Regions from separate parts of the Neobacillus sp. B24 genome, predicted to be linked through region 2. Evidence: riboswitches for the same ligand, from Rfam matches in the RefSeq annotation. Region 2 holds a riboswitch; each other region holds the start of a gene.

Evidence for each region. Region 2 has a riboswitch for S-adenosylmethionine ahead of ACZ43M_RS22600 (methionine biosynthesis PLP-dependent protein). Riboswitches for the same ligand answer to the same signal wherever they lie in the genome.
Region 1: it holds a riboswitch for S-adenosylmethionine, as region 2 does, so the genes downstream of both, metK (methionine adenosyltransferase) here and ACZ43M_RS22600 (methionine biosynthesis PLP-dependent protein) in region 2, are expected to answer to the same signal.
Region 3: it holds a riboswitch for S-adenosylmethionine, as region 2 does, so the genes downstream of both, ACZ43M_RS07240 (homoserine dehydrogenase) here and ACZ43M_RS22600 (methionine biosynthesis PLP-dependent protein) in region 2, are expected to answer to the same signal.
Region 4: it holds a riboswitch for S-adenosylmethionine, as region 2 does, so the genes downstream of both, ACZ43M_RS04550 (LLM class flavin-dependent oxidoreductase) here and ACZ43M_RS22600 (methionine biosynthesis PLP-dependent protein) in region 2, are expected to answer to the same signal.

Annotation. Positions count from the first base shown of each region.
Region 1 is NZ_AP035777.1:4,394,353-4,399,335, reverse strand. Features, by position in the region: gene ACZ43M_RS21845 (hypothetical protein) at 1-184, shown strand, start outside; gene pckA (phosphoenolpyruvate carboxykinase (ATP)) at 230-1,819, opposite strand; SAM riboswitch class I at 2,095-2,240, shown strand; gene metK (methionine adenosyltransferase) at 2,476-3,675, shown strand; gene ACZ43M_RS21830 (gamma carbonic anhydrase) at 3,719-4,234, opposite strand; gene ACZ43M_RS21825 (alpha/beta hydrolase) at 4,397-4,983, shown strand, end outside.
Region 2 is NZ_AP035777.1:4,542,173-4,547,155, reverse strand. Features, by position in the region: gene ACZ43M_RS22610 (bifunctional homocysteine S-methyltransferase/methylenetetrahydrofolate reductase) at 1-547, opposite strand, end outside; gene metC (cystathionine beta-lyase) at 550-1,737, opposite strand; gene ACZ43M_RS22600 (methionine biosynthesis PLP-dependent protein) at 1,737-2,849, opposite strand; SAM riboswitch class I at 2,976-3,091, opposite strand; gene ACZ43M_RS22595 (asparagine synthase-related protein) at 3,464-4,983, shown strand, end outside.
Region 3 is NZ_AP035777.1:1,469,004-1,473,986, reverse strand. Features, by position in the region: gene ACZ43M_RS07255 (TIGR01777 family oxidoreductase) at 1-59, shown strand, start outside; gene ACZ43M_RS07250 (YfhE family protein) at 155-292, shown strand; gene ACZ43M_RS07245 (YfhD family protein) at 398-583, shown strand; gene ACZ43M_RS07240 (homoserine dehydrogenase) at 928-2,130, opposite strand; SAM riboswitch class I at 2,197-2,308, opposite strand; gene ACZ43M_RS07235 (GNAT family N-acetyltransferase) at 2,385-3,056, opposite strand; gene ACZ43M_RS07230 (GNAT family N-acetyltransferase) at 3,077-3,739, opposite strand; gene ACZ43M_RS07225 (carbon-nitrogen hydrolase family protein) at 3,751-4,608, opposite strand; gene argH (argininosuccinate lyase) at 4,914-4,983, opposite strand, start outside.
Region 4 is NZ_AP035777.1:941,699-946,681, forward strand. Features, by position in the region: gene ACZ43M_RS04540 (sensor histidine kinase) at 139-1,332, shown strand; gene ACZ43M_RS04545 (response regulator) at 1,333-1,986, shown strand; SAM riboswitch class I at 2,581-2,684, shown strand; gene ACZ43M_RS04550 (LLM class flavin-dependent oxidoreductase) at 2,792-3,841, shown strand; gene ACZ43M_RS04555 (ATP-grasp domain-containing protein) at 3,860-4,816, shown strand.

The DNA.
Region 1 (4,983 bases), 150 kb from region 2:
AGGGGAAACAGCGTTGACCACTACGTTTCCATTTAAAAAGGTAGCAGATTATACAACAACAGACGGGAAGAAGATTTCTCAGTACGGCGGAGGTTTCACGCTTGAAAGAAGTGGAAACTATCAATTTAGTGTGCTGCAGGAATCACAGGCTGTAGAAGTAAGGAAACCAAGTAAGACAAAATAAATAATGAAAAAAGCGATTCGACGTTGAATCGCTTTTTTCAATAAATTAGGCAATTGGGCCGCCTTTAGCTGTAATTTCTGGTGCAACATTTGTAAACTTCTTAAAGTTTTCGCGGAATTTCCCGGCTAGTTCTTTTGCCTTCTTGTCATAGGCATCAGCATCTGACCATGTCTTCACTGGCTGCAGCACTTCATCCGGAACCCCGGCTATATGGAGCGGGATATTTAAACCGAAGATTTCGTCCTTGACGGTTTCAACATGATTTAGTTCTCCTTCGAGAGCCGCTTGGACCATTGCTCTTGTATAGGAAAGCTTCATCCTGTTGCCGACACCATACTCGCCCCCAGTCCAGCCTGTATTCACTAGGAACACATTAACGTTGTGCTCAAGAATCTTTTCACCAAGCATATTGGCATATCGAGTTGCCGGCAGCGGCAGGAATGGTGCACCAAAGCAGGTCGAGAAGGTAGCCTGTGGTGAAGTCACACCACGCTCAGTTCCAGCAAGCTTGGAAGTGTAACCGCTTAAAAAGTGGTACATTGCCTGCTCTTTTGTTAATTTTGCAATGGGAGGAAGTACACCGAAAGCATCAGCAGTCAGGAACACAATTGTGGTCGGATGTCCGGCAATACTAGGTACAATGATATTATCAATGGCTTCAATCGGATAGGCAGCACGCGTATTTTCTGTCAAAGTACCGTCATCATAATCCGGAATTCGTGACTCTTTATTGATGACAACGTTTTCAAGTACAGTTCCAAAGCGAATGGCATCAAAAATTTGCGGTTCCTTTTCACGGGTAAGGCCGATACATTTTGCATAGCAGCCACCCTCTATATTAAACACACCATTGGATGACCAACCGTGTTCATCATCGCCGATCAGTTTGCGATTAGGGTCGGCTGAAAGGGTAGTTTTTCCTGTTCCGGAAAGACCAAAGAAAAGGGCAACATCACCTTCTATACCTACGTTCGCCGAGCAATGCATGGAGAAAATGTTATTCTCCGGGAGTAAATAATTCATTACAGAGAAAATGGATTTTTTCATTTCGCCGGCATACTCTGTCCCGCCAATTAGTACGACACGATGTTCAAAGGATATAATAATGAAGGTTTCTGAATTTGTTCCATCCACAGCAGGGTCCGCCTTGAAATTTGGTGCGGAAATGACCGTAAATTGTGAGTCGTGGGTCAAAAGGTCGTCTTCGGTTGGGCGAATAAACAATTGCTGTGCAAATAAATTATGCCAAGCGAATTCGTTGATAACCTGAATCGGCAGGCGTGACTTTTTATCGGCTCCAGCAAAACCCTTAAATACAAAGATCTCATCTTGCTGCTTTAAGTAGTCCAAAACCTTATTATACAAGTTTGTAAAAACCTGTTCAGAAATTGGCTGATTGAGTGACGCGCCCCAGGCAATTTTGTCTTTTGTGGTCGATTCGGATACTATAAATTTATCTTGTGGGGAACGTCCTGTATATTTTCCTGTTGAAACGGTAACAGCACCTGTGGCAGTTAAGGATCCTTCATTTCTGCTTAAGATTTTTTCTACCAGCTGCGGCACAGATAGTTGAACCTGGGCATTGCATTCATTCAGGAACAGTTTTAATTCATTTGGAGTATGAACAGAATTCATTTAAGAAACCTACCTTTTAAAGATTTTTATACTCTAAATATTCTTATCCAATAGTATAACACATTTAATTGATTAGTCTATACTAATCAATTAAATTAAGTTGTATTTTATACAATATTCTATATTTAGTAAAAAGTCATGAAAATGGGTCGTGTTTTACGTAAATTGGTTTAAGATTTTGCATGTACCAAAGTTTGATTTTAACCAAAAGTTGCTAAAAAATCCATTGACATGCTTTGTTTGTGTAGGTTATGATTTAACCTTGAACGGATACTCTCTTATCCCGAGCTGGTGGAGGGACAGGCCCTGTGAAACCCAGCAACCTGCAACTAAGAAAATACCGATATGCCACGAGTGTACGGTCGTTTTCTGGGCAAAGGTGCTAAACCTGATGCAAGGCATATGCCTTGAACGATAAGAGTGAAAGGCACGCGCAAAACATTGCACTCAACCTTTCCTCTAATGGGAAGGTTTTTTCTTTTTTCTGCGTCTACATAATAGTTTTTATACAACGTGAGAACGCCTTCGGGTTTTTTATTTTTAATAAAATTCCTGTAATTATTTCATACTATAAAGGGAATGAGTTCCGTATCAAACTCTGAGGTTCGCAAGCTTTACTATTGCCTCATTTATTTCATAGTATAGGAGGAATTCAGATGTCAACAAAGCGTCGTTTGTTTACTTCTGAATCAGTAACTGAAGGTCATCCCGACAAGATTTGTGACCAGATTTCTGATTCCATTTTAGATGCCATTTTAGCCAAGGATCCGAATGCCCGTGTTGCTGCGGAAACTTCCGTAACAACAGGATTGGTGCTTGTTGCTGGTGAAATCACCACTTCCACCTACGTGGACATTCCAAAGATTGTTCGTGAAACCATTAAAGGAATTGGCTATAATCGTGCAAAATACGGATTTGATTCCGAGACTTGCGCCGTTTTAACTTCCATTGATGAGCAATCCCCTGATATTGCCATGGGAGTCAACCAAGCGCTTGAAGCACGCGAAGGCCAAATGTCTGACGACGAAATTGAAGCAATCGGTGCTGGGGACCAAGGTTTAATGTTTGGATTTGCCTGTAATGAAACGAAGGAACTTATGCCACTGCCAATTTCTTTAGCACATAAGCTTGCCCGCAAGTTGACAGAAGTTCGTAAGGAGGATATTCTTCCATATCTTCGACCAGACGGCAAAACTCAAGTAACGGTAGAATATGATGAAAATAATCAACCTGTACGGATCGATACGATTGTTATCTCTACGCAGCACCATCCCGAAATCTCGCTAGAGCAGATCCAGCGAAATGTAAAAGAATATGTTATTAATCCGGTTGTTCCCAAGGAATTAATCGATGAAAATACTAAATATTTTATTAACCCTACCGGTCGTTTTGTAATCGGCGGCCCACAAGGGGATGCGGGATTAACAGGCCGTAAAATTATTGTTGATACTTACGGTGGATACGCCCGTCATGGCGGCGGAGCATTTTCCGGTAAAGACCCAACAAAAGTTGACCGTTCGGCTGCCTATGCTGCACGCTATGTGGCAAAAAATATTGTTGCCGCAGGTCTTGCAGACAAATGTGAGGTACAGCTTGCCTACGCCATAGGTGTCGCTAGACCGGTATCCATCTCGGTTGATACTTTCGGAACCGGCAAAGTGAGCGAAGATATTTTAGTTGACCTTGTCAGCAAAAACTTTGACCTGCGCCCTGCAGGAATTATTAAAATGTTGGATTTACGGCGTCCTATCTACAAGCAAACAGCGGCATATGGACATTTTGGCCGTACTGATGTTGATGTTCCGTGGGAACGGACCGATAAAGCTGAAGCACTTCGTCAACAGGCGGAGGGCTGATTAGAAAACGGGAATTACACATAACGTGTGATTCCCGTTTTTCTTATCTTTTTTGCAGTGATTTATAATACTGAGCCTTTTCTGCATATTCTCTTATAATTCGGTCCATGTCCTTGATATCTTCCTCATTTAATTCCCTGATTACTTTGGCAGGTTTGCCAAACGCCAATGTGTTCGGAGGTATTTTTTTACCTTGGGGCACTAAACTGCCAGCGCCGATGAATGCCCCTTCGCCAATTTCTGCCTGGTCGAGGATAATCGAGCCCATTCCAATTAACGCTTTTTTTCGAATGATACAGCTATGTAAAATGACCTGATGTCCGACTGTGACTTCATCCTCTAAAATTAGCGGGTTGTTGGGGCTTTGATGTAATATGGAATTATCTTGGATATTGACACGGTTGCCAATTTTCGTCGGCGCAACATCACCGCGAATCACCGTGTTAAACCAGACGCTTGACTCCCCGCCAATTTCAACATCGCCGGTAATAGTTGTATAATCTGCAATAAATGCGGTATCAGCGATTTTAGGATATTTATCTTTAAATGGATAAATCATTAGTCTCTCTCCTTTGGGATGATGCTTCTATTTTAACGAATAAATGAAGCACTTTTCAAAAATTATACTATTATACAGTGTGTTTAACGTAACCCATAAATATCATTGACCCTTGGTTATATGGTAAAATACTTAAAATGAGAAGTTTCAGGGGGAGCAATTATGTGGAAGTGGGAAGCAGAAGGATCCGCAAAGGCTGTTATCGTGATTGTCCACGGCGCTATGGAACACCATCGACGTTATGGCTGGCTGATTGAAATGTGGCGTTCATCCGGCTTTCACGTCATCATGTCCGACCTTCCGGGACAGGGGATGACGACAAGGGCAAACCGCGGTCATATAGAATACTTTGATGAATACATAATAGAAGTAAAGGATTGGATTCAAACAGCCTATCGCTATGATTTGCCGGTTTTCTTAGTTGGCCATAGTATGGGGGGATTAATTGCGATCCGTTTATTGCAGGAGGAAAGGCTAAACCTTGCCGGAGTGATTCTCTCCTCTCCGTGTCTGGGCCTTTTACAGAAACCGTCTAAATTTATGAACTTCCTATCGTATGGATTAAATGTGGTGTTTCCATCATTTCGGCTCAATTCCGGCCTGACTGTACAAATGGCGACAAGGAATGAAGATGTCAGGGAAGCAGATTCAAATGATACACTTTATGTGACAAAGGTATCAGTTAGGTGGTATCGTGAATTGGCAGAGGCCATTAAGCAAGCTTTCGTCAATATTCCAGACACCCAGGA
Region 2 (4,983 bases):
TAACTGGTGTCAGGTTTTGCAATATACCTGGTTCTTGCAACGACACTTGCGCAATAATCGGCAGTTTTGTCTCTTTTCTGGCAATCGCCAGCACCGTCTCAAGCTCTTCTAAGTCATAAAAGGTCTCTAGCAGAATTCCGTCTACGCCCTCTAACAACAAACAATAAAGCTGCTCGCGAAAGCTTCGCTTAATCTCTTCTATTGTAATCGAGTTTGGTTTAATACCGCGGTTTCCGCCCATCGTTCCCAGCACATAAGCAGTATTCCCAGCAGCCTTTTTCGCATTGATGACTGCCGCACTATTGATGTCCTTAACCGAATCCTCGAGACCGTACCGGCCAAGCTTTAAATAATTAGCCGCATAGCTGTTGGTCTGAATGACGTCTGCCCCGGCATCAATATAAGCCCGATGGATATGCTGGATTTGCTCTGGCTGAGACAAATTCAATTCTTCAAAGCAGCAATCGGTTCCATATGAATACAGCAGCGTTCCCATGGCGCCATCGGCAATTAAGATTTGATTTTTTAATTTTTCTAAAAAGCTCATACTCATTCTCCTTGCTGGAGGACTAAGTTCTTTTCTTGCAGTTTCTCAAAAGCTTTGGAAAAATCTTTGATAAGATCGTCAGGATTTTCTAATCCGACCGATAACCGAAGCAGGCTGTTTTTAATGCCACGTTTTTCTCGTTCATCCTGCGGCATCGCTGCATGCGACATTTTTGCTGGATACGATAAAATGGATTCTACCGCACCAAGGCTGACAGCAAACACCGGAATTTCCACTTCTGAAACGAAGGTACGAACTGCATCCTCATCAGCCAGGTCAAAGGAAAGTACTGCACCAGCACCGCTCGCCTGAGTTTCCTGCAATAGGCGCTGCGGGTGATTTTCCAGAGCTGGGTAGTAGACTTTTTCTACAAGTGGATGGGATTCTAGAAATCTCGCAATTTTTAAGGTTGATTCTTGTGACTGTTTTAACCGGACATGAAGTGTCTTCAAACCTCGTAACACTAACCAAGCATCCTGAACACCGAGAATCGCTCCAAAGGAATTTTGTAAAAAGTAAAGCCGATTTGCTAAATCCTCATCTTTCACGACGGCAAGTCCAGCGACGACATCGCTATGGCCTGACAAGAACTTGGTCGCACTGTGAAGGACTATATCCGCTCCAAGCTCCAAAGGTTTTTGCAGGGCTGGAGTCAGGAATGTATTGTCAACATAGGTAAGGGCGCCAACTTCCTGCGCCAATTCGCTAATAGCTGCAATATCCGTTACTTTCAGCAAGGGATTAGATGGAGTCTCTACATAAAAGGCTTTAGTATTCGGGCGAATCGCCTGTTTCACCTGTTCCAGGTCTGTCATATCGACAAAAGTATGTTCTATTCCCAATCTCGACAGCACTTGGGTAACCATCCGGAACGTTCCGCCGTACACATCCTCGGTGATTACGATATGGTCACCAGAAGAAAGGAGAAGAAATGCGGTGGAAATGGCTGCCATTCCTGATGAAAAAGCAAATCCTTTTACGCCGCCCTCTAATTCAGCAATCACATCTTCCAATGCTTCCCTTGTTGGATTTGAACTGCGGGCATAATCATATTTTCCGAACTGGTCAATATCAAACTGATGAAAGGTGGAAGCGTGCTGGATCGGAACACTGACCGCACCAGTTCTAGCATCCACTTTATGACGATTATGCAGCAGCTTCGTTTCAAAACTATAGTTCTCGGTAACCATTACACTCTCACTCCTTCATGAATATTGGCAAACGCCTGCTCGAGGTCGGACACGATATCCTCTGCATCCTCTATGCCGACGGAGAAACGCAATAGGCGGTTATCTACGCCTGTTGCTGTTCGAACTTCAACAGGAATATCGGCATGTGTTTGTGTTGCCGGGTAAGTTATAAAGCTTTCAGTGCCGCCAAGGCTTTCCGCGAAGGAAATTAGCTTTAGGTTCTGTAAAAATGAATTTACCCAGATTTCATCTTTGATGCGGAAAGAAACCATACCACCGCGCCCAGGATATAAAACATCGGTAACATCTTCATGCTGTGATAAAAATTCAACGATTGCCTTCGCATTTTTTTCATGGCGTTCCATTCGAAGGGACAAGGTCTTCATGCCGCGCATCAACAGCCAAGAATCGAAGGGACTTAACACTGCGCCAGCACCATTATGGTAAAGGGCCAAATCTTCACAAAGTTCCTTCCCTTTGGCAACAACCAGGCCAGCAAGGACGTCATTGTGTCCGCCAAGGTATTTAGTCGCGCTATGGATGACAATATCGGCGCCTAGTGCAATCGGCTGCTGCAACAGCGGTGTGTAGAATGTATTGTCAACAATCAGCAGGAGCCCATGTCTTTTGGCAATCTGTGCAACTGCGGCGATATCCGATTCCTGCATGAGGGGATTGGTAGGAGTCTCAAGAAAGATAGCCTTTGTTTGTGGGGTAATCTTACGTTCAATCTCCTTTGGACAACAGGTATTAACATATGTGGTCGTTAAGCCATACTTTCTATAGCCTTTTTCAAGAAGACGGTAGGTACCGCCATATAGATCTTCGCTGACCAGCCATTCATCACCGGATTGAAATAATGAAAGAACTGTCAGTATTGCTGCCATACCTGAGGAGCAGGCATATCCTTGATCGCCGCCTTCCAAATCGGCAATAGTTTTCTCTAGGAGCTGACGCGTCGGGTTCCCCGTCCGTGTATAATCGAACCCGGTTGACTGCCCAATTCCTTCATGGCGGTAGGCTGTTGAAAAGTAAACGGGTGGATTGACGGTTCCTGTTGTAGTTTCACTGCGGTTTCCAATTTGAGCAAGTTTCGTATCAATTTTGTACATGATGCACACTCCTTGTGTAAGATAACTTTAAAGCTTTAACACATTATGGTAATAAAGCCTGATGATAAAAGAAAAAAGCCTTCTATAAGAAGAAGACTTTTGTAAGTACGATTAACAAGGTCATTCTTCTTATCTCGCAAATTAGTCATAATTTGCAGGACTTAGCACCGTTTCAATGAACTAAGTCATTGAAGGTTGCTGAGGCGTCTTCGGGCCCTTCCCTCAACCTCTCTTGATAAGAAAATTAATATTTTGGATTATTTATAAAATTTACTACAGTTATATAGAAGTGTCAATAAGTTTTTGATAATTGCAGAATATGTAGCATTTTGTAAATTGGAAAATGGTTGACACTAAGACTATTAGATTATATTATTACTTTACAAGATGTTCTTGATGAAGAACTAATAACTTTTTTGTTTGAGGAAAATGGCTTCCGAATTAGGTATTTATACATAAGAATATATGGGTAATAAGGGGATTGAAATATTCCTTAAATTAACTATGATTCTATCGTTCTTTTTATAGAATTTACTGAATGACTAATCACCACTATGTAGGAGAAAGGGATTGTATTTTCCATTAATAGACCTTTCTTTTAGCAGGAGGACCCAATGAGCGCTATTGCTAGTATATATCACTTAAACGGTGAACCAATTAATCTTGATCATGGCAGAAGAATGATGAAGGAACTTGAGAAGTTCCCTGCTGATGATGTACAAACCTGGAATAGTGACAAAGTCTTTCTTGGCTGCCATGCACAATGGATTACGCCGGAATCCATTGGTGAAAAACTTCCTTACTACGATCAGGAAAGAAAGTTAGCAATTACCGCTGATGCGATTATTGATAATCGGGAAGATTTGTTTGAGAAGCTTCAAATAAAAAAATCAAAACAAAAGACAATAACCGATAGTGAATTAATTCTACTTTCTTATGATAAATGGGGGGAAGATACACCTAAGTATTTGGTTGGGGATTTTGCTTTCATAATTTGGGATGCAAAAGAACAAAAACTATTTGGGGCAAGGGATTTTTCAGGGAGTCGGACGCTTTATTATTACATAGATCAACATCGGGTAGTTTTTTGTACTGCCATCCGCCCTCTTTTGGCTTTGCCATTTGTTGAAAAAAACCTAAATGAACAGTGGCTTGCCGAATTTTTAGCAATACCGGGTGTAACTGATGCTTTAGATCCTGAGAGTACTGTCTATAAAAATATAAAACAGTTGCCACCCTCTCATAGTATTTCAGTTGTATCAGGTAGAGTAAAATTTTCTAGGTATTTCAAATTCTTCCCTACCAATAAGATGGTTTTTAAGTCCAATGATGAATACGAAGAAGCTTTCAAAGAGGTATTTCAAAAGGCAGTTTCCTCGCAAATAAGATCATGCTCTTCAGTAGGCTCACGCCTAAGTGGGGGTCTGGATTCTGGAGCGGTTACTAGTTTTGCTGCAAAGGCACTTTCTAAAGAAAATAAACAATTACACACATTTAGTTATATACCAGTAAATGATTTTATTGATTGGACTCCGAAAAGCAGACTACCTGATGAACGACCGTTTATTAACTCAACGGTAAAATATGTAGGGAATATTTCTGATAATTATTTGGATTTTGAAGGAAAAAGCGCTTATACAGAGATAAATGATTTACTAGATATTATGGAAATGCCATATAAATTTATTGAAAATTCCTTTTGGCTTAAAGGTATTATCGAAGAGGCCCATGTTAGAGGAATAAGAGTTTTATTAAACGGAAGTAGGGGGAACTATACGATATCCTGGGGTCCAGCATTAGATTTTTATTCTATACTATTAAAACAAATGAATTTCATTCGATTATATAAAGAAATTAATTTATTTAGTAATAATCGAAAAATTGGGAGAAAGGAAGTCGTATCAAAAATTGGGAAAATAACATTTCCATTTATTGAGGGAACTAAAGAAAGCTATGAATTTCCAATGCTAATAAATCCTGAATTCGCGAAGAAAACAGATGTGTTAAATAAATTAAAAAGTTCGGGTCTTGACGGTTCATTTAGGTTAAGTGTCTATGAAGCAAGGAAACGTCAATTTGAACGGTCAAATTCTTGGAATTTAAATGGAACTAGCAGGGCTAAATTATCTTTGCC
Region 3 (4,983 bases), 2.3 Mb from region 2:
ATGGCTACGAATTCACCTATCCCGATTTAAAAAGCGCCTTAGAAAATATATTTTCGTAAAAATGGTATTATTCCTTTTTTAAAAGGCAAAAATGGAAACGTGTACATGATGTACCATTTATACCTGCTTTAAATAAATTTGGAAGGGATGAATCATGATGTCGGAAAACAAAAAACGCAATAAGGATCGTGAACGTACAAATTTAACAAGCATGCAGGAAGTAACCTATGGCCATGAATTTAAAATGGCGGACCGTGCCGCCGGCTACATGAACCGCAAAGGCAGACAGTAAGATACATAATTTTTTCCATTAATGGACCTCTTTTATTTGGTAAAGCTAGTAAGGGGAGCGTAGCGATTGCGGCTCCACTAGCTACCATTGAAAGGGGTTTTTTTCATGGGCCGTTCACACGGACATAAAACTCGTGACCGAAATAAAGCATCACTTCCACAGGTTCCAAGTAACATGAAATCAGACGGGCAGGATGTAGAATTTTCAAAAGAAATGGCTGACGGAGCGGATATGGAGGCACAAGCACGGGCAAATGCCGCCAATCAGCGCGTACAAAATCGTAACCGCTAATGTTGATCACAGCTCTTATTTGCCTGTTGGTCAGAAAGAAATGGCGGGCATCGAAGGCATAAAAAAAGAAGAAGCAGGATTCCTGCTTCTTTTATAATGAAAAAAGGGGGAAATCATATGAATCATGAGTTCTAAAGAGAGGTATCCGTTTTGGCAACGGCTAGAACTCGGCACTGCTGTAATTCCCATAGATCAAGTTGGCAAAACATTCTTGTCTACACCCTTACTATACTCCCGGTTACCCTTTTAAACAACTGCTTTCACAGTTTCTTAACATATTTATGTTGGAAATTTGACTAGATTGTGAACTAACCAATGTGGATATGTTGTAAACCTAAAATATCTTACACCACCACTACTTCTTTCTGTTCCACTTCTCCAAGAATCGCAAAATAAAGAATATTCTCGAGCTGTTCCAAATCAGATTTGCTTGCTTTGATGACCCTGATTCCGTTACCGACCTCATCTATTATTGTACCTGTTGCGAGGGTATCATGATGCCCCTGTACTAACCATAATTCCTGTTTTAGCCCTTCATTATGCTCACGATCAGCAACAGGAGTTTGCGAGTACTTTTTCCTACCGGAAGGGTTTTGACAGACGTAAACCAGATCTTCGATGACAGCACTCGCGGTCGGAAACATTCCTGCGCCAGGGCCCTGCAGGGTAATCCGGCCGACAATATCGGAGTACACATTGACCGCATTTTCGACCCCTTCGACATGATAAAAAGGATGCTCATCACCTACAAGTACAGGTTGCACCGAAGCCTTGATTTGCTCCCCAACCTTTGTCAGGCTGGCAACATGTTTAAAACGAAGCCCTAACTTTCCTGCCGCTTCAATTAATTCGCTGGTGATAGCGGTAATCCCCTGCCGCTCTACCCCATGCCAATCCGGCTCTTCCCCAAAAGCAATACGGCTTAGAATCATGGTTTTATAAAAGGCATCGAAGCCTTCAACGTCGTTCGTTGGGTCTACCTCGGCATAGCCATTTTGCTGCGCCTGCGATAAGCTTTCCGCAAAAGACTGCTGCTTTTCCCGCATTTGTGTCAGGATAAAATTCGACGTCCCATTTAAGATTCCTTGAATCTGTTGGACACGGTTTATTTTTAACAATTGCCGTAACGTTTGGATGACCGGAATACCCCCGGCGACTGTCGCCTCAAAGCCGACAGAAACGTTATGCTGCTCAGCCAGTTCCATGAGTTCACTCCCATGATGAGCAAACATTTCTTTGTTGGCGGTAATGATGTGGCAGCCGTGTTGTATTGCCTTTTTCAAATAGGTAAAGGTCGGTTCTTTGCCAACAATGGCTTCTACCACAATATCCACCTGCGGCAATTGGAGAATTTCTTCGAAGTCTGTAGTGAGTAGCACTTCCGGAGCAATATCCCTTTTCTTCTGTTTATTTTTTATCAGTACGGCAGCCACTTCCACCTTTTTTCCCAAAACAGCAGCCAGTTCTTCCCCGTGGGAAGAAATCGTCCGATATGCCCCTTCTCCAACGGTACCAAAACCGAGAATAGCTACCTTTAACACTGCCATTTCATTCCCTCCCTTTTTTCGAAAAAATAAAAACCCCCTTCGATAAGAAGAGGGCGATTCGTCCTCCTCTTATCTGTCAGGTTAAAGATAACCTGCAGGAATTAGCACCTTTTCAAGGAATACCTTGAAGGTTGCCGGGCTTCATCGGGCCTAGTCCCTCCGCCTCTCTGGATAAGAGATTTATATTTTTAAATTTTCGTTCATTTCCAAGTTATAAAAGAAATATTAGCTGAATCTTCCATTAAAGTCAATAGTTAAAGTGGCAATAATGAAATGGATTCTTGCCCGCTGATCCGTTCAACCATATCCAGCCATTCCTGTGGTTTGTTTGACAGCACGGCATAATATGTCGTCAGGAAGTCTTTAACTAGAGCTGCCGGGAGCTGGTCAAGCTCATCTTTAGTCGGCATGAAGCATAGGTCGAGACCCTTGACTGCCTCTCCGTTGTTTTCCCATGACGGATGGACGTAGTTTAGGTCCAGGCGCTTATAGCCCAGGTGTGACAACACTTCGCGGCGAACATACGGATCCATCACCTTAACGCCGCCAAATTCATGATGTTCCACCCGGTAAGGGTCATATATTTCGGCAAACATCCCGAATAATTCTTTCCCGTTTTCCTTTGCCAGCTGCTGAAGATCCTTTAAGCGATTTTGCGCAAGGAAACGGCCTAGGCTCAGACCCGGTTTGCTGATGATGGTAAAATCAGTCATCGCAATGTTCCAGTCAGGATAATAGCGATATTCGGTCGCCCCGACCACTTGATTGTTGTCGACAGCAACGAACACGCGAATCGATGGGTCCTCAAGCGGCTCCTTCCAAAGATCGTACTCGAGGACTTCTTCCGGCGGAAAAATTTGTCCCATTAGGTCGTGCAGTTTTTTGAAATTCGGGTCAGTGATATTGATAATGCGTTTGTATTCCATAGGTTTGTGAATCTCCTTTTTTATTTAAACGGATTTTTCCATTCCATCAGGGCAGCGTAGTTACAGGACTCTTCATCTTCAAGATAGTTTTCGGCGATACCTAGTGGTACGCGTCCGCAGCGCAGCAAAAAGCTGATAACCGGGTCCTTGAGCTGGCCTGTTATAATTGCATTCAAATATTCGTTTGGTGTCATGGTTTCAGCGACCTTGTGGTAGCCCGGCATCCGCCCGCCGCCAAGCAGCCGATCATAGCCTTTTTCAATCACAACATGGTACATCGCCTGCATCATTAGTTTGCCAAGTCCAAGCTTGCGGTACTGGGGACGGACACTGATGTCGACGATGTACAGCGTGTTGCCGTTGGGATTGTGGTTGCGAATATAGCCGTGGTCAGTGATTTTCTCCCAGTTATGGTTAGGGTCGTTCGAGTCAAATTCAACGACGAGACCGGTAAGCGACCCGGCGAGTTCACCGTTGATTTCTACACATAAAGCCCCTTCCGGGAAATGGGTAACATGGCTGGTCAACTGTTCTTTATTCCACCACAGTTCAGAGGGAAACGGGGGCGGAAAGCATTCCGCCTGGATATCAATGAGTTGGTCAAAATCATCCTTCGTGTAATTACGGATACAAATCGGCAGGAGCCGGTCTTGGTCGTACACGTAAAATTCACTTCGGTACATTGGGCTCACCCCTATTGCCAATCTGTGTATAGATCCGTTCTGCGGTCGCGCCAAGTAGTGACTGCACCGCGCTCTCTTACTTCGTAAAGCAGATCAAGGTCGAGGTCTGCGGTGACAACCATATCGTCGTTGATTTCCCCTTGCACTTGAATACCTTGCGGCGGGAATGGGATATCGTTAGGCGTAATAACGACAGCCTGGCCGAAGTTTGCACGCATGAAGTCGACTGTTGGCAGCGCACCGACAGTTCCGGTTAGAACCACATATACCTGATTTTCAATCGCCCGGGCATGGCTGGTGTAGCGGACACGATGGAAGCCGTGGCGGTCATCTGTACAGGATGGGCAGAAAATCACGTCAGCGCCCTTTGCCTTAGCCATGCGGACGATTTCTGGAAATTCGATATCATAGCAGGTCAGCAGGGCAATTTTCCCCTTGTCAGTTTCAAAAATTTGAAAAGAGTCACCAGGTGCCATATTCCATTCTTTAATTTCAGTTGGGGTAATATGGAGCTTGGCCTGCTCACCGATTCTGCCGTCCGGGTAGAACAGGTGCGCAGTGTTATAAAGCTTGCCGTCTTTTTCAATAACATGCGTTCCGGCAATGATGTGCATGTTTGTTTGTTTGGCAAATTTGGCGAAAAGTTCTTTGTAATTTTCGGTGAAGCTTGGCAGATCGTTGATTGTCAGGCTCTGGCCTTGACCGTTACCGATAGACAGCAGCTGGGTCGTGAAGAATTCCGGAAACAGGACAAATTCCGCCCCAAATTCCTCGGCTGTTTTTATGTAATGCTCGCACTGGGCGGCGAACTCCTCAAAGGAATGGATTGTATGTAGATGGTACTGAACTGCAGAAACTCTTAGTTTCATTTTTGGCCTCCTTGTTGGATGATTTGTTTGATTCCTAATGGAGATTATCTACTATTTATGGAGGGAATACAAATGAAATGCGCCTCGTAAATCTTTTTTACCATCCCCTCCATACCAAGCCACCCCTGGTATAAAAGAACAAGCCAGCTGGTCGCTGGCTCGACTATATATATACTCGTATTTTGTGTTGATATCCGCTGATATTGTGTCGATATCCTTCAGTTTTGTGTTGATATCTGCTGAAAATATGTCGATATCCACCTAAAGTGTGTTGATATATTTTTCAGAGCAAAAAGTTACCCCTTTTAATGCTCCAATTTCCCCTCACCCAGCTCAATCTGCGCTCGCACCTGCTCCGGCGAAGTCCCACCAAAG
Region 4 (4,983 bases), 1.8 Mb from region 2:
GTGAAGTTAGTCATGAAATGAAAAAGACCTCATTATGCCATCTGAATTTTTTATTTATAAGACTGTTAGAATTAACCAAATTCTTGTAAGATAGGTAAGGATAGGAAAAAAGTAGCAGGGTGGAGGCGCGAAGCTGGAATGAAGAAAGCCGCATTTGAGTGGGTTGGAGTAGACTGGTTTATTTTTTTCTTGAGATTGTGCTGGTACCTTGCTGGTGTCCTTACCCTATTTATCGATGTGAAAGGTGAGAGTGTACTTACGTATGTATCCTTTGTCGGTATATTAACCGTTTATTATTTAGTCCCCCTCATTTTTTGGAGACCTGGGTATAAAAACCCGGTTCTTTATCCGATTGCCGAGCTCATCATAGGAGGCGGAGCTTCCGTCTATTTTAATATATTTGAACACTTTAACCTTGGTCCCGCCATGATCCTCATGTCCATCTTGATGGTTGGTTACCTTGCGACAAAGAAGTCGGCCAGATGGACCTTGCCAGTGTTTTTAATTTTGTACCCGCTCCCTACTCTGTGGACTATGGACACCGTCACTTATTTTCTTCAGTACATCGATATCTTCATCTTCCTAGGCTTTGGCGCCTGCTTTAACTATGTCATTCATTCGCAGCAGAAGACAAAACGAATCATCGAAGAAAATAATAAACAATATCAGTTAATTCAAGAGCAGTATCGGGTGCTTCAGCAATATGCGGAGCAGATCGAGAAGGTAACGCTGCTCCAAGAACGGAACCGGCTTGCAAAAGAACTGCATGATACGATTGGCCATCACTTTACTTCTGTAACCATGGGGCTTGACGCCGTTTCTTATTTGCTGGAAAAGGATGTTGATCGAGCGAAACAAAAGGTTGAAGCCCTTGCTAATGTTTCTCGTAAAGGCTTGGAGGACATTCGAAGACATATCCACCAAATAGCCCCGTCAGAAAATGAACAGCCATTGTCGGAGCTTTTACATAAAATCGTTGATAGTTTTAAAGAAAATACCGATACCGATGTTCAGTTTAATAGGCAAGGGAGAGAAATCCCCATTTCTAAGAATATTAAACTCGCATTCATTCGCTGTCTTCAAGAGGCGTTGACAAATGCGAAACGACATGGCGGTGCTTCAGAAATTTTGGTTGATTACTTATTTACGGACTATGAGATTGTGTTATCTATTGAAAATAACGGAAGCCCCATTGATGCTTTGCAGCCTGGTTTTGGTCTCACCGCGATGAAGGAACGGATTGGGGAATTGCATGGGAATCTTGATATTACAAGTGGAACACACCATGGGGTAAAGCTGACGATTACTGTACCGATAAAAGGGGTGGCCTAAATGAGCGGCATTAAATTAGTCATAGCGGATGATCAAGAGTTGATTCGGGAGAGCTTGTCCATCGTGTTAGATATGGATGATGAAATTGAAGTAGTTGGTTTGGCGGAAAATGGGGCTGAAGCCGTTGCGTTATGCCAGCAGCATCAACCGGACACGATCTTGATGGATATTAACATGCCGGAAATGGATGGAATTTCTGCAACAAAAATGATCAAACAACGCTGGCCGGACATCAAGGTGATTATCTTAACCACCTTCCAAGAAATTAATTACGTGATTGACGCGTTAGCCATTGGGGCAGAAGGCTACTTGCTGAAAGCCATTCATCCAAAAGACTTGCTCGCAGGCATTAAACTGATTCATAAAGGCGGGACCCTGCTCCCGCAGGATTTGGCCAAGCTGCTAGTTCAGCAAATAAACAGTCATGAAACATCAACCCAGCAGGAAAACAAGAATAACTACGACTTAACAGAACGTGAAGAAGAAGTGCTGCAATGCATTGCAGTAGGACTAAGCAATAAACACATCGCAGAAAAACTATTTCTATCCGAGGGAACAGTCAAGAACTATATCTCCAGCATCTACCACAAACTAGATGTAAAAGATAGGTTTCAAGCCGCCTTCAAGGCAAAGCAGGAAGGGTTAACGAGGTAAAACGTTATCAATTAACTAAAAGACCAATGTCTGATGACGCGTTTGAGTGGATTATCCTCTTAGAAACGTCATGGTAGGAGGTTTCATGACGCGTTTGAGTGAATTTTCCTCTTAGAAACGTCATGGAAGGATGTTTCATGACTCATTTGATTGGATTGTCCTCTCAGAAATGTCATGAAAGGATGTTTCATGACTCATTTGATTGGATTATCCTCTCAGAAACGTCATGAAAGGAAGTTTCATGACGCGTTTGATTGGATTATCCTCTCAGAAATGTCATGAAAGGAAATCTCATGACGAGCCTGAGTGAATTTTCCTCTCAGAAATGTCATGAAAGGAAGTCTCATGGCGCGTTTGAGTGAATTTTCCTCTCAGAAATGTCATGAAAGGAAATCTCATGATGCGTTTGAGTGGATATTCCTTTCATAAACATCATAAACTACTTTAACAATCGTTCTTTTAAATATCAGAAGGATGGTCCTAATCTCTGCTGTGAAAATATGCCCTGAGCACTGTCCCGTGGTGAATATTTGATTGACAATTGACTGAATTTAAATTATTATCGCTATATTAATAGATTTAAAAATATTTTTCTTCTTATCCAGAGAGGTGGAGGGACTGGCCCTTTGAAGCCTCGGCAGCAGGTTCGTATGAATACTGTGCCAATTCCATCAAGCGTATGGCTTGAAAGATGAGAAGGGGGTTATTAGGCTCTCTTCTTTGAAGAGAGTTTTTTGTTTTTTTATAAATCCAACTTAGCGAATAAGAAAACTAGAGAATGAGAACAGCAGAGGAGAGAACAGAGATGAAATATGGTTTTTGGTTACCGATTTTTGGAGGCTGGCTGCGGAATGTAGATGACGAGAATATGCCACCAACCTTTGACTATGCGAAAAAAGTCATACAGTCAGCTGAAGACTGGGGATACTCAACGACACTGATTGCTGAATTATATTTAAATGATATTAAAGGACCGGAGCATGATTCTCTTGAAGCCTGGTCCACCGCAGCGGCACTTGCTGCCGTGACAGAGAAAATAGAAATCATGACCGCGATTCGCCCAGGTTTTCATAATCCTGCTGTGACAGCAAAAATGGCCGCCAATATTGACCGTATCAGCAACGGCCGTTTTACGCTTAATGTTGTTTCGGGTTGGTGGGCAGAAGAAGCGCGTCAATATGGCGGCATTTTCACCGAGCACGATGAGCGTTATGCTCGAACCGAGGAATTTATTGATGTGCTAAAAGGGTTATGGACAGAAGAAACCTTTAATTATGCGGGCCAGTTTTACGACTTAAAAGACACGAAGCTTGCTCCGAAACCAGTTCAACGACCGAACCCGATTCTTTATGCAGGCGGTGAAAGCGAAAAAGGTAAGCAAACGATTGCCGAAAAATGCGACGCTTACGTGATGCACGGTGGAACAATAGAAGAGATTGAGCAAAAAATTGCTGAAATGAAGGCACGCCGTGAACAAACTAACAATGAACCATTTAAATCTTTCGGAATGGCAGCCTATGTCATTTGCCGTGAAAGTGAAGAAGAGGCTTTTGCTGAGCTTGAAAAAATCACGACGGTGAAGGAGTCTAGCGCGTATGCCGGCTTTAAAGACTTCACAACCAAATCACAATTAGAGCAGCAGATCCAATTACAGGATTACTCGGTTTCCAATCGCGGTCTGCGGCCAAACCTGGTAGGAACACCGGAGCAGATAGCCAATCGAATTTTACAATATGAAGAAACCGGCTTAGACTTATTGTTATTACAATTTTCCCCGCAACTGGAGGAAATGGAGCGCTTCGCAAAGCAGGTTATGCCGTTAGTGGAACAAAAACGCAGTTTAATAAACAACTAGAAACAGGAGGCCGTAAACATGAGCAAAGTATATGTCATCCATGAAAATAGTGAGTGGACCGTCCATTTAACAAAGAGATTAGAGGAGCTTGGTGTTCCTTATGAAGAATGGCATTTAGATGAGGGTACATTAGATTTATCGGCACAACCTCCCGAAGGAATCTTCTATAGCCGCATGAGTGCTTCTTCCCATACACGTGATCATCGTTTTGCCGCTGAATTTACTGGACAGGTATTAGCTTGGCTAGAAGCGCATGGCCGCACGGTATTAAATGGAACGAGTGCTCTAAAGCTGGAAGTGAGCAAGGTTTTACAATACTTAGAGTTAAATAAATATGGTGTGAAGACGCCAAAAACGATTGCCGCAGTTGGCAAGCAAAACATTTTAAAGGCAGCGGAAAGCTTTTCTGGACAGCCCTTTATTACAAAACATAACCGTGCCGGAAAAGGTTTAGGTGTGCAATTGTTCCAAAGTATCGAAGCGTTAAAAGCGTATGTGGAAGGACCAACGTTCGAAGAACCGGTCGATGGCATTACACTGATCCAGGAATACATTGTATCTCCTGAAAGCTACATCACCCGCTGTGAGTTTGTCGGAGGAAACTTTGTATATGCCGTCAAGGTGGATACTTCGGAAGGATTCCAGCTTTGCCCGGCGGACGCCTGCCAAATTGGCGATTTATTCTGTCCGGTAGGAGAAGAAGTGGAAGAGAAGCCAAAGTTCCAAATCATTGACGGGTTTGACGACGAAATTTTAGAAAAATATAAAAAGGTGTTAGCTGGTAATGGGGTTCAAGTGGCTGGAATCGAATTTATCCGAAATGCTGACGGTGATATTTATACGTACGATATTAATACCAATACCAACTACAATTCTGATGCAGAAGCAAAAGCCGGCAAATTCGGCATGCTCGAAGTTGCTTTATTTTTAAAAAAGACATTGGAAGAAAAGTACGCAGCCACAGCAACGGTGTAATTTGGTTGAACTAAATATAGATTAAATGTAAAACTGAGCTGCCATAATCGGCGGCTTATTTTTGTTTACAGCATAAAATTTATTTTTGAAATGGTAGATGCTTACTATCGTCAGTTCACTAGAATATATTATTATATATGTACATCCTGATTCTCCACTAAGTAAGG